Alloyangia pacifica: one gene and its partner. The protein of the gene in region 2 binds, or shares a complex with, the protein of the main gene of each other region. Links are inferred from orthologs where the notes say so. Each region holds a gene or a part of one and is shown on either strand. Other genes may lie near its edges.

Region 1 (6,147 bases), 2.0 Mb from region 2 along the record:
GATCGAGGAACTGGCCGATATGGGCGTCTTCGGCTTGACCATCCCCGAGGAATTCGGCGGTTTCGGCCTGTCGAAGGCCTCGATGTGCGTCGTCTCCGAGGAGCTTTCGCGCGGCTATATCGGCGTCGGCTCCCTCGGCACCCGCTCGGAGATTGCGGCAGAGCTGATCCTCGCCGGCGGCACCGAAGAGCAGAAAGCCAAATGGCTGCCGCAGATCGCCAGCGGCGAGAAGCTCCCGACGGCGGTTTTCACCGAGCCCAATACCGGCTCCGACCTCGGCTCTCTGCGAACACGGGCGGTGAAGGATGAACAGGGCGACTACATGGTCACCGGCAACAAGACCTGGATCACCCATGCCGCCCGCGCCCATGTGATGACCCTGCTCGCGCGCACCGATCCCGGCAGTTCCGACTACAAGGGCCTGTCGATGTTCCTCGCCGAGAAGACGCCCGGCGACGACGAGGCCCCCTTCCCCACCCCCGGCATGACGGGCGGCGAGATCGAGGTGCTCGGCTATCGCGGCATGAAGGAGTTCGAGCTTGGCTTCGACGGCTTCAAGGTGAAGGGCGAGAACCTGCTCGGCGGCGAAGAGGGCAAGGGCTTCAAGCAGCTCATGGAGACCTTCGAAAGCGCCCGCATCCAGACCGCCGCCCGCGCCATCGGCGTCGCGCAATCGGCGCTCGACGTCGGGATGCGCTACGCGCAGGAGCGCAAGCAGTTCGGCAAGTCGCTGATCGCCTTCCCGCGCGTGTCGGGCAAGCTGGCGATGATGGCCGTCGAGATCATGATCGCCCGCCAGCTCACCTATTTCTCGGCCCGCGAAAAGGACGAGGGCATCCGCTGCGACCTCGAGGCCGGGATGGCCAAGCTGCTCGGCGCGCGCGTGGCATGGGCCAATGCCGACAACGCGCTGCAGATCCACGGCGGCAACGGGTTCGCGCTGGAATATTCGATCAGCCGCATCCTGTGCGACGCGCGCATCCTCAACATCTTCGAGGGGGCGGCGGAGATCCAGGCCCAGGTGATCGCGCGACGTCTGCTCGGCTGAGCAGCCTTCCTCCGATGCACATAAAGGCCCCGCACCGTGGGGCCTTCTGCGTTCTGCAGGGCGCGCAATCCCGCTATCCTCCACTTGTCTGATCTGGATCAAGGCTGTCGCCTCGCCCGCGTGGTCATCAGGGCGCCGCTACATTCAAGGAGAGCGATATGTCGTTCAAGGAACAACTCGCCGACAAGCGCAAGGAGCTGCGCGAGCTGCGCAAGGCCATCCCCGAAACCTTCGCCGGCTTCGTCGAGATGGAAAAGGCCGCTTCTGCCGAGGCCGCGCTGAACCACAAGGAAAAGGAGTACGTGGCGCTTGGCATAGGCATCGCGATCCGCTGCGACGCCTGCATCCTGAGCCACGTCAGCGCGCTGGTCCGCCTTGGCGCCACCCGCGAGGAGATCGCCGACGTTTGCGGCATGGCGGTGCAGATGGGCGGCGGCCCAGGCCTGATGTATGCCGCCAAGGCGCTGGCGGCATACGACGAGTTCACCGCCGAGGCCTGAGGCCGCGGCACCACCAGAAGGCCCCCTGATTAAGAAAAAAGGCCCCGGCGGAACGCTCCGCCGGGGCCTTTGTCATCATACGAACCGGGCTCAGCCGCGCAGTATGCCGCCGGTGGCCTTTTCGACCTTGGCGACGATCTTGGCCGCAACCGCCTCGATGTCCTTTTCCTTCAGCGTCGCGTCGTTCGGCTGCAGGCGCACGGTGATGGCGAGCGACTTCTTGCCCTCCCCGAGGCTGCCGCCGATGAACTCGTCGAACACGCGCACATCCTCAATCAGCGCCTTGTCGGCACCGGCAGCGGCGTTCACCAGGTCGAGAGCCGCCACATCCGCATCCACCACGAAGGCAAAGTCGCGCTCGACAGCCTGCAGGTCGTTCAGCTTCAGCGCCGGACGCGCACCGCCTGCGTTGCGCGGCAGCGGGATCTCTTGCGGGTAGAGGGTGAAGGCCACGACCGGCCCCTTCACGTCCATCGCCTGCAGCACCTTGGGGTGCAGCTCTCCGAAGACGCCCAGCACCTTCTTCGGGCCGAGGCACAGCTTGCCGTGACGGCCCGGGTGCCACCACTCTTCGGCGCCGCGTAGGATCTGCATCTTGGCGGGCGCGCCCAGGGCGGCGAGGATCGCCTCGGCGTCGGCCTTGGCATCGAACACATCCACCGGGCGCGAGGCACCGTGCACGTCCTTGGGACCAGTGCGACCTACGAGAATGCCGGAGACCTGCGTGGCCTGCTCGCCCGGCTCGCCGCCTGCAAAGGCGGGACCGCACTCGAAGAGCGCCATGTCGGCAAATCCGCGCGCCTGGTTGCGCGCCGCAGCCTGCAGCAGCCCCGGCAGCAGCGAGGGGCGCATGTGGCTCATCTCAGAGCTGATCGGGTTGGCCAGCATGGTCGCATCGGTGCCGCCGCCGAAAATCTCGGCGGAGGCCTGATCGACGAAGCTGTAGGTGACGCACTCGTTGTAGCCGAGCTCCGCCGTGGTGCGGCGCGCGATCTGCTCGCGCTTCTGAAGCGGCGAAAGGATCGGCTTCGGCACGCCCGGCTGGGCACGGCGCATCGGCTGGCCCTGCAGCTTGGTGAGCGAGGCGACGCGGGCCACCTCTTCCACCAGATCGGCCTCGCCCATCACGTCGGGACGCCAGCTCGGGACATTGGCCATGTCACCGTCGAAGGTGAAGCCGAGCGCGGTCAGCGTGGCGCGCTGTTCGTCCGCCGGGATCTCCATGCCCACGAGGCTGATCACCCGATCGGTGTCGAGCTTGTAGGCGCGGCTGACGTCCGGCGTGGCGCCCGCGACGACAACTTCCGAAGCCTCGCCACCGGCGATCTCGAGGATCATCTGCGTGGCCGCCTCGATGCCCGGAGCGGCAGAGGCCGGGTCGATGCCGCGCTCGAAGCGGTATCGGGCGTCGGAGTTGATCTTCAGCGCGCGGCCCGTATAGGCGGTGCGGACGGTCTGGAAATACGCCGCCTCGAGGAAAACGTCGACGGTCTCGTCCGACACGCCCGTGGGCTCGCCGCCCATGACGCCGCCGAGGCTTTCAACGGTGTCTCCCGCCGAGATCACCACCATGCCGGGCTCGAGCGTGTAGGTACGCTCGTCCAGCGCCTCGAGCGTCTCGCCGCCCTTCGCGCGGTGCACGCGCAGATCGCCTGTCACCTTACCAGCGTCGAAGACGTGCAGCGGGCGGTTGCGGTCGAAGGTAAAATAGTTGGTCACATCGACGAGGAAGCTGATCGGGCGCAGGCCGATGGCCTTCAGCCGGTCCTGCAGCCACTGCGGCGAGGGGCCGTTCTTCACGCCACGGATGACACGGCCGTAGAACACCGGGCAGTCGTCCAGCGTGTCTTCGTCGATGGTCACGCTGATCGGCGAGGCGAAGCTGCCGGGCACGGTGACCTCGGGCAGCGGCTTCAGCGTGCCGAGGCCGCGCGCCGCGAGGTCGCGGGCGATGCCATGCACGCCGAGCGCGTCGGGACGGTTCGGGGTGATGGCGATCTCGATCACCGGGTCGACCTTGGCCGGATCGTTGGACGCCAGCCAGTCGATGAAGCGCTCGCCGACCTCGCCCGAGGGCAGTTCGATGATGCCGTCATGCTCTTCCGAGAGCTCCATCTCGCGCTCGGAGCACATCATGCCGAAGCTCTCGATGCCGCGGATCTTGCCGACCTGAATGGTGGTGTCGATGCCGGGCACATAGGTGCCGGGCTTGGCGACGACGACGGTGATCCCCTCGCGCGCGTTGGGGGCGCCGCAGATGATCTGGCTCTCACCCTCGTCCGTCATGACCGTGCAGACGCGCAGCTTGTCGGCGTCGGGGTGTTTCTCGGCCTTGAGCACCTTGCCGATGGTAAAGGCCGACAGGCGGTCGGCGGGGTTCTCGACCCCTTCGACTTCCAGCCCCAGATCGGTCAGTGCCTCGGTGATTTCCTCCACCGTGGCGGAGGTGTCGAGGTGGTCTTTCAACCAGGAAAGCGTGAATTTCATCTCTCGGCCCGGCTTGGTTTCGCTTGGCTCCGGTCCTTAGCGGAATGAGGCGGGAGGGGAAAGGGGGTTGGCCCGGAGAGGTCCCCGGGCCGGGACGGAGAGAGCAAGCGATGCCTCTCGTGGCCTGCGACCAAGTCACCCCCGGGGTATTAGGAGAAAGGCTCCGGCGGCGCGCGCCGGAGCAGGCACGCGTCAGAGCAGCTTGCAGGCGTCTTCCATCTTCAGGCGCGGCAGGCGGCCGAAGACCTGCGAGGGATCACCGTAGCCGAGGTTCACCATGAAGTTCACTTTCCAACTGGTGCCGGCGAGGAACGTCTGCTCGACCAGCTTGGCATCGAAGCCCGACATCGGACCGCAGTCGAGACCGAGCGCACGGGCCGCCATGATCAGGTAGCCGCCCTGAAGCGAGGAATTGCGGAAGGCAGTCTCGGAGATCATTGCCTCGGAGCCGGTGAACCAGGGCTTCGCATCGACATGCGGGAAGAGCTCCCCGAGCTTGTCGTAGAACGCCATGTCCTGACAGACGATGACGGTGACCGGGGCCGACAGGGTCTTGTCGCGGTTGCCGCTCGACAGGGCGGGGGCGAGCAGTTCCTTGGCCTCCCGGCTGCGGATGAAGACGAAGCGCGCGGGGGAACAGTTGGCCGAGGTCGGGCCCATCTTTACCAGATCATAGAGCTGTTCGAGGATCTCCTCGGGGATGTCCTTGTCCTGCCAGGCGTTCTGGCTGCGAGCCTCGAGGAAGAGCGTGTCGAGCGCCTCGGCGTCGAGCGCGCCGTTGGGGAGGAGGTCTTTCATCTATCGTGCCTTTCAGTCGTCATTCGGGCGTCTGGGGCGTGGCGCCGCTCGATGACTTCCCCCGCCCGGAGAGCGGGTGCAAGAGCGACGGGCCTTCGCCCCGGAGCGGAGGCTCCCCGGGGCGCGATGTCACGCGCCGGGTGCCCAAGATCCGGGCACACGGCGGCACCCGCGGCCTCTCGCAAATGACAGGGCGCTTTCGTTACGCCGGGGCCGGCCCAACCTTTCGAAGGTCGATGTACTCTGGACGGCGGCGCCGGTGCCCTGCATTCATGGACCAGCAGTCCCGGACCCGCCGCCGCTCGGCCCGCAGCGCGGCGTGCCCACCGGATTGCCCCGGCGCTGGCTTCCTCCCGGCCCGCCGTGACCGAAGGAAAGGATGACTGAATGGATCCCAACGATTTCAAATCCGGCATGCGCCGCCTTGCCGCCGGCGTTTCGCTGGTCACCTGCGAGGCAGGCAATGCGCGGCACGGGCTGATCGCCACCGCCGTCACCTCGCTCAGCGCCGAGCCGCCGAGCCTGCTGATCTGCGTCAACGCCTCGGCCTCGATCCACGAGCACCTGAGCGAGGCCCGGTCCTTCTGCGTCAACGTGCTGTCGCGCGGCCAGCAGGACGTCGCAATGCGCTTCGCCACCCCCAGGGACCGCGAGACCCGCTTCGAGATGGGCGAGTGGTCTGCGCTGGAAACCGGCGCCCCTGCCCTGCGCGGCGCACAGGTGAGCTTCGACTGCCGCCCGGCGCAGAAGAGCAGCTTCGGCACCCACACGATCTTCATCGGCGAGGTGGTCGCGGTCACCGATTGGGGCAGCCCCTCGGATCCGCTGCTCTACCACGACGGCAAGTTCGCGGGTCTTACCGGGGCTGAGCACGCCTGAGACAGTCAGCGCGGCGGGCGGCGCGGCGTCCTTACCGCGGCTCGAAGTGGTTCAGCGGGATCTTGAGGTAGCTGCGGCCGTTCTCCTCGGCCTCGGGCAGGCGCCCGCCGCGGATGTTCACCTGCAGCGCCGCAAGCATCAGCTTGGGAAGCGGCAATGTCGCGTCGCGCTTGTCGCGCACCGCGCGGTACTCGGCCTCTGTCGGGGCACCTTTGAGATGGATGTTGCGCGCCTTGTGCTCTGCCACCGTGGCGCAGCATTGCGCCTCGCGGCCGTCGGGGGCGTAGTCGTGGCCGACGTAGAGCCGCGTTTCGTCCGGCAGGGAGAGGATCCTCATCAGGCTCTCGTAGAGGTCCGCCGAGCTGCCTCCCGGGAAGTCCGCCCGCGAGGTGCCGCTGTCGGGCATCATGAAGGTGTCATGCACGAAGGCCGCGT
Region 2 (6,120 bases):
CCTGCCGATCAGCCTGCCCTACGACGAGGACGGCAAGGCGATCGACTTCTCGGTGCCCGGCAACCCGCTCGACCGCCACCCGTCGTGGCGCGACTGTGCCTGCCCGTCCTGCGGTGCCCCGGCACGGCGCGAGACCGACACCATGGACACCTTCGTCGACTCGAGCTGGTACTTCGCCCGCTTCACCTCGCCGCGCGCCGAGACGCCGATGGACATGGCCGAGGCCGAATACTGGATGAATGTCGATCAATACATCGGTGGCATCGAGCACGCGATCCTGCACCTGCTCTACTCGCGCTTCTTTGCCCGCGCGATGAACCTCACCGGCCACCTGCCGGAAAAGAGCAAGGAGCCGTTCAAGGCGCTCTTCACCCAGGGCATGGTGACCCACGCGATCTACCAGACGCGCAATGCCGACGGCCGCCCGGTCTACCACTACCCCGAGTCGGTCGAGCTGAGGGACGGCAAGGGCTTCCTCGAGGACGGCACCGAGGTCGAGATCATCCCCTCGGCCAAGATGTCCAAGTCGAAGAACAACGTCGTCGACCCGGTGGCGATCATCGGCCAGTACGGCGCCGACACCGCGCGCTGGTTCGTGCTCTCGGACAGCCCGCCCGAGCGTGACGTGGAATGGACCGCGTCGGGTGCGGAAGCGGCCTCCAAGCACCTCGCCCGGGTCTACCGGATCGCCGCCGAGATCGCCGCATCCGATGCCCCCGCCGGGGCCGAGGATGCCGCCCTGCTGCGCGAGATGCACAAGGCGATCCACGACGTGACCATGGGCGTCGAGAGCTTCGGCTTCAACGCGGCCATCGCCAAGCTCTATGCCTTCACCGCCGTGCTCGGCAAATCGCAGGCGGGCGCTGCTGCCAAGAAGGAGGCGGCCAAGGTCCTCGCGCAGCTCATGTCGCCGATGACCCCGCACCTGTCCGAGGAAATCTGGCATCTGCTCGGCGGCGAGGGGCTCATCGCCAACGCGCCCTGGCCCAAGGCCGACGAGGCGATGCTGGTCGAGGACAGCGTCACCCTGCCGATCCAGGTCAACGGCAAGCGCCGCGGCGAACTCACCGTTCCCAAGGACATGGCCAAGGAAGAGATTGAAAAACTCGTCCTCGCGCACGAAGCTGTGGTGCGGAGCCTCGAAGGGGCCGCCCCGAAGAAGCTCATCGTTGTGCCTGGCCGGATCGTCAATGTGGTCGCTTGATCGAAGAACCCTGCTTGCAGCCTGCGGCGCCCTGGCGCTCGCGGGCTGTGGCTTTGCCCCGGCCTACGGGCCTCAGGGCGGCGGGCAGAAGCTGCTCGGGCAGATCGCCTTTGCCGATCCCGACTCGCCCGACGCCTATCTCTACACCCGCCGGATCGAGGAACGGCTCGGCCGCGCCGCGCCCGGCGCGCCCTACCGGCTCGACACCTCGTTGAGGACCGAGACCTCGGGGCACGGCTCGCTCGCCGACGGCAACACCACCCGCATCCGGGTGATCGGCACCGCGTACTTCACGCTGCGCGACGCCGTGACGAACGAGGCGCTGACCTCCGGCGACACCTCTACCTTCACCGGCTATTCCACCACCGGCTCGACCGCCGCCACCCAGGCCGCCGAGCGCGACGCCGAGGAGCGGCTGATGCTCATGCTGGCCGACCGGGTCATCGACCGGCTGCTGCTGGTCGCGGCGGACCTGCCGCAGTGACGGGGGTCTCGTGAAACTCGGCGGGCGCGACGCACAGGCCTTTTTCCGCAAGCCGGACCCGACGCGCTCGGGCGTGCTGCTCTACGGCGAGGACGCCATGCGCGTGGCGCACCGGCGGCAGGAGGTCATCACGGCCCTTGTCGGCCCCGAGGCCGAGGCCGAGATGCGCCTGACCCGCATGGGCGGTGCCGACCTGCGCAAGGACCCGGCGCTGCTGCTCGACGCTGTGAAGGCGCAGGGCTTCTTCCCCGGACCGCGCGTGGTCTTCGTCGAGGAGGCGACCGACGGGCTTGCCAAGACCATGGGCGCGGCGCTGACCGACTGGCGCCCGGGCGATGCGCAGATCATCGTCACCGCCGGACAGCTCACCGCGAAATCCGCCCTCCGCAAGCTCTTCGAGGCCGCCCCCGACGCGCTGGCCATTGGCATCTACTCGGACCCGCCGGGCCGTGACGAGATCGAGGCCGCGCTGAAGAAGGCCGGTCTCACCCAGGTCGACCGCGCCGCCTTTGACGCACTCGAGCATCTCGCCCGCGCGCTCGAGCCGGGCGACTTCCGGCAGGTGCTCGAAAAGCTCGGGCTCTACAAGCTGGACGATCCCGCGCCGCTCACCCCCGAGGAGGTGGCCGCCTGCGCCCCCGCCTCGATCGAAGCCGAGCTCGACGACATCCTCAACGTGGTCGCCGAGGGTCGCTCGCCCGAAATCGGACCGCTGATGCAGCGGCTCGAAGGGCAGGGGGTCGCGCCGGTCACGCTGCTGATCATGGCGATGCGCCACTTCCGCGTGCTCTACGCGCTCGCCTCGGCCCAGGGTGGCCCGCAAGCCGGGGTGCAACGCCTGCGCCCTCCGCTCTTCGGCCCGCGCCGCGACCGGATGCTGCGCCAGGCCTCGGGCTGGACTGCCGACCGGCTCGAGGATGCGCTCTCGATGCTGATGGAAACCGATCTCTCGATCCGCTCCGCCGGCGCCCGCGCCCCGGCCATGGCCCTCGTCGAGCGCAACTTCGTGCGCCTCGCCTGGCTCGCCTCGCGGCGCTAGCCGTTCCGATCGCGATCTGCCAGCCTCTCGATCTGCCCCATCCGCCAGAGCTTGATCTCGCGCGCCAGCCGCAGCGAGGGCTTCACCATGAAGAGCACCGAGCCGACGGTGAAGAGCCAGATGGCGGCGGTTTCGTACTGCTTCCAGAAGAACAGCACCGAGCCGATGGTGAAACAGAGCGCGGCGCCGAAATCCACCGCCGTATGGGCGATCTCGAAAAGCGCGTAGACGCGCCGCGTGTCCGCGTTACGCTCGCGGTTGCGGTGATCGAAGAGCTTCATGAGCCCCAAGATGGCGCAGGTTTCAAAAAGGAAAAGGCCCGACGCGGATGCGCCGGGCCCCAATTCCCTGCCATACCCGCGCTTAGCGCGACAGGCCGCCATGCAGCGTCGGCACATCGAGCGAGGCAAAGCCATAATGGCGCAGCCAGCGCAGATCCGAATCGAAGAAGGCGCGCAGGTCGGGGATGCCGTATTTCAGCATCGCGATCCGGTCGATCCCCATGCCGAAGGCAAAGCCCTGCCATTCGCTCGGATCGATCCCGCCGGCCTGCAGCACCTTGGGGTGCACCATGCCCGAACCCAGCACTTCCAGCCAGTCGTCGCCTTCGCCCACGGTGACCGAGCCGTCCTTCCACTGGCATTGGATGTCCACCTCGGCCGAGGGTTCGGTGAACGGGAAGTGCGAGGCACGGAAGCGGGTTTTCACCGAGCGGCCGAAAAAGGCCGAGAAGAACTCTTCCAGAACCCACTTGAGGTTCGCCATGGAGATGTCCTTGTCGATGGCAAGCCCCTCGACTTGGTGGAACATCGGCGTGTGGGTCTGGTCGTAATCGGCGCGGTAGACGCGGCCCGGGCAGATGATCCGCGTCGGTGCGCCGCCGGCTTCCATCGAGCGGATCTGCACCGGCGAGGTATGGGTGCGCAGCACGTGCGGCGGGCGGTTGTCGCCGTCTTCGCGGTGCATGTAGAAGGTGTCCATCTCGGCGCGGGCAGGGTGGTGGCCGGGGATGTTCAGCGCGTCGAAGTTGTACCAGTCGGTCTCGACCTGCGGGCCTTCGGCGACGGCAAAGCCCATGTCGGCGAAGATCGCGGTGCATTCCTCCCAGACCTGGCTGACCGGGTGGATGCTGCCGACGCGCCGGTTGCGGCCGGGCAGGGTCACGTCGAGCCATTCCGCCTGCAGCCGCTCGTTCAACGCGGCATCTGCCAGCGCCGCCTTCTTGGCGCCAAGCGCCGCGTTGATCTCATCCTTCAGCGCGTTGAGCTTCGGCCCCATGAGCTGGCGCTCCTCGGGGCTCATCTTGCCGAGGCTCCGCATCTGAAGGCTGATCTCGCCCTTCTTGCCGACGGCCTGCACCCGCAGATCCTCAAGCGCGGATTCATCCGCCGCCTTGCCAATCAGGTCGATATACTTGTCGCGCAGGTCGTCCATTCCGGGCCTCTTCCGAGCATCTCTTCGGGTCCGTCCACTACCGGCTGCGGGTCCGGCGCGCAAGCCTGCGCCGCCCGCCATGTTCGTCTAGGTGCAAATATCCCGGCGGAGCGGCCGCAGGCAGCGGGGGCCGAGACCCCACGCGCGCGCAGAACGAAAAACGCCGCCCCCGAAGGAGCGGCGTTTCGAAAGTCAGCCGTTGGCGCCCGATCAGGCGGCCAGCGCGCCCTTCGCCTGGTCGACGATGGCGTTGAAGGCGTCCGGCTCGTGCACGGCGAGGTCCGCCAGCACCTTACGGTCAACTTCGATGCCAGCCAGGTTCAGGCCGTTGATGAACTTCGAGTAGGTCAGAGCCTCGTCATGTGCGCGCACTGCCGCGTTGATCCGCTGGATCCACAGGGCGCGGAAGTTGCGCTTGCGGTTCTTGCGGTCGCGGGTCGCGTACTGGTTGGCCTTGTCGACGGCCTGGGCTGCAACCTTGAAGGTGTTCTTGCGGCGGCCGTAGTAACCTTTGGCTGCCTTGATGACCTTCTTGTGACGGGCGTGGGTGACGACACCACCTTTGACTCGTGCCATTGTTCAGCTCTCCTTTATCAGCGGTCGTAGGGCATGTAGCCCTTGACGATTTTCGCGTCGGGAGCCGACAGCGTGGTCGTGCCGCGCGCGTCGCGGATGAATTTCGTGGTGCGCTTGATCATGCCGTGGCGCTTGCCGGCCTGACCAGCGACGACCTTGCCGGTCGCGGTGACCTTGAAGCGCTTCTTGGCGCTCGACTTTGTCTTCATCTTGGGCATTTTCGTCTCCTTAACGAAGTGCGTACAGGCGCGACTCGGCATGCCGCAATGGGCCGGCCGCGCGGTTAGAGGCGCCCCTATAGGCGGGGGGCCTGATATTTGCAAGCCGGAATCGCCTCCGGAAGGACCGGCAGCGGGGCCCGCGCCGACCAGCAGCGCGGGCCCCGCTCCCGGGGAACGATCACTCGGGGTCGGTCGAGTAGATCAGCCGCTCGTCGCAGGGGGCAACGCGCAGAATGTTGGTGGTGCCCGACATGTTGAAGGGCACGCCGGCGGTGACGATGATATGGTCCTCTGTGCCGGCATAGCCCTGCGCCCGCGCCGCGCGCGCGGCATTGACCACCGCCTGCTTGAAGCGCTCGAGCTCGCCGGTCATCACGCAGTTGGTGCCCCAGGTCAGCGACAGCCGCCGCGCCGTGCCACGCAGCGAGGTCATCGCGATGATCGGCACCCGCGGGCGCTCGCGCGCGACCAGCGCCGCGGTGGTGCCCGAGGAGGTGAAGCAGCAGATCGCCTTGACGTTGGCGGTCTCGGCGATCTCCCGCGCTGCCGCCACGATGCCATCGGCGACGCTGGTGCGCTGGATGTTGCGCGAGTTCTCCATGACCTCGGTGAAGGTCGGGTCGTTCTCGACGCTGATGGCGACGTTGTTCATCGTCGTTACCGCCTCGACCGGATATTGCCCGGCGGCGGATTCGGCCGAGAGCATCACCGCGTCGGCGCCCTCGTAGATCGCCGTCGCCACGTCCGAGACTTCCGCGCGCGTGGGCATCGGGCTCTCGATCATCGATTCGAGCATCTGGGTCGCCACGATCACCGGCTTGCCGGCGGCGCGGCACTTGCGGATCAACCGTTTCTGGATGGGCGGCACCGCCTGCACGGGAAGCTCGACGCCCAGATCGCCGCGCGCAACCATGATGCCGTCCGAGACCGCGAGGATCTCGTCAAAGGCCTTCACCGCCGAGGGCTTCTCGATCTTCGACAGGATGGCGGCGCGGCCGTCGCAGAGCTTGCGCGCCTCCTCCACGTCCTCGGGGCGCTGCACGAAGCTCAGCGCCAGCCAGTCGACGCCGAGCGCCGCAGCAAACTCGAGGTCGGAGCGGTCCTTCTCCGACAGCGCCGCCAGCGGCAGCACCACATCCGGCACGTTGACGCCCTTGCGGTT

The links.
Region 1: the proteins of pheS (region 2) and pheT are in contact, whole or in part, in a crystal structure (PDB 6P24), measured with the Escherichia coli proteins. The link is inferred for Alloyangia pacifica from one-to-one orthologs.

What each region holds. Positions count from the first base shown.
Region 1 is NZ_CP022189.1:632,033-638,179, reverse strand. The notes cover bases 1,338-4,347. They hold pheT (phenylalanine--tRNA ligase subunit beta), read right to left. Parts: upstream 4,036-4,347; coding sequence 1,639-4,035; downstream 1,338-1,638. Other genes in these bases: CEW88_RS03055 (malonic semialdehyde reductase), read right to left, coding at 4,228-4,347; CEW88_RS03065 (carboxymuconolactone decarboxylase family protein), read left to right, coding at 1,338-1,548. Outside these bases: CEW88_RS03070 (acyl-CoA dehydrogenase family protein), read left to right, coding at 1-1,048; more of CEW88_RS03065, read left to right, coding at 1,207-1,337; more of CEW88_RS03055, read right to left, coding at 4,348-4,833; CEW88_RS03050 (flavin reductase family protein), read left to right, coding at 5,221-5,712; CEW88_RS03045 (MBL fold metallo-hydrolase), read right to left, coding at 5,744-6,147.
Region 2 is NZ_CP022189.1:2,602,639-2,608,758, reverse strand. The notes cover bases 2,127-5,109. They hold pheS (phenylalanine--tRNA ligase subunit alpha), read right to left. Parts: upstream 4,162-5,109; coding sequence 3,091-4,161; downstream 2,127-3,090. Other genes in these bases: rpmI (50S ribosomal protein L35), read right to left, coding at 4,755-4,955; rplT (50S ribosomal protein L20), read right to left, coding at 4,372-4,737; CEW88_RS12620 (YrhK family protein), read right to left, coding at 2,724-3,008; holA (DNA polymerase III subunit delta), read left to right, coding at 2,127-2,727. Also shown: leuS (leucine--tRNA ligase), read left to right, coding at 1-1,204; LPS assembly lipoprotein LptE, read left to right, coding at 1,191-1,688; more of holA, read left to right, coding at 1,699-2,126; pyk (pyruvate kinase), read right to left, coding at 5,137-6,120.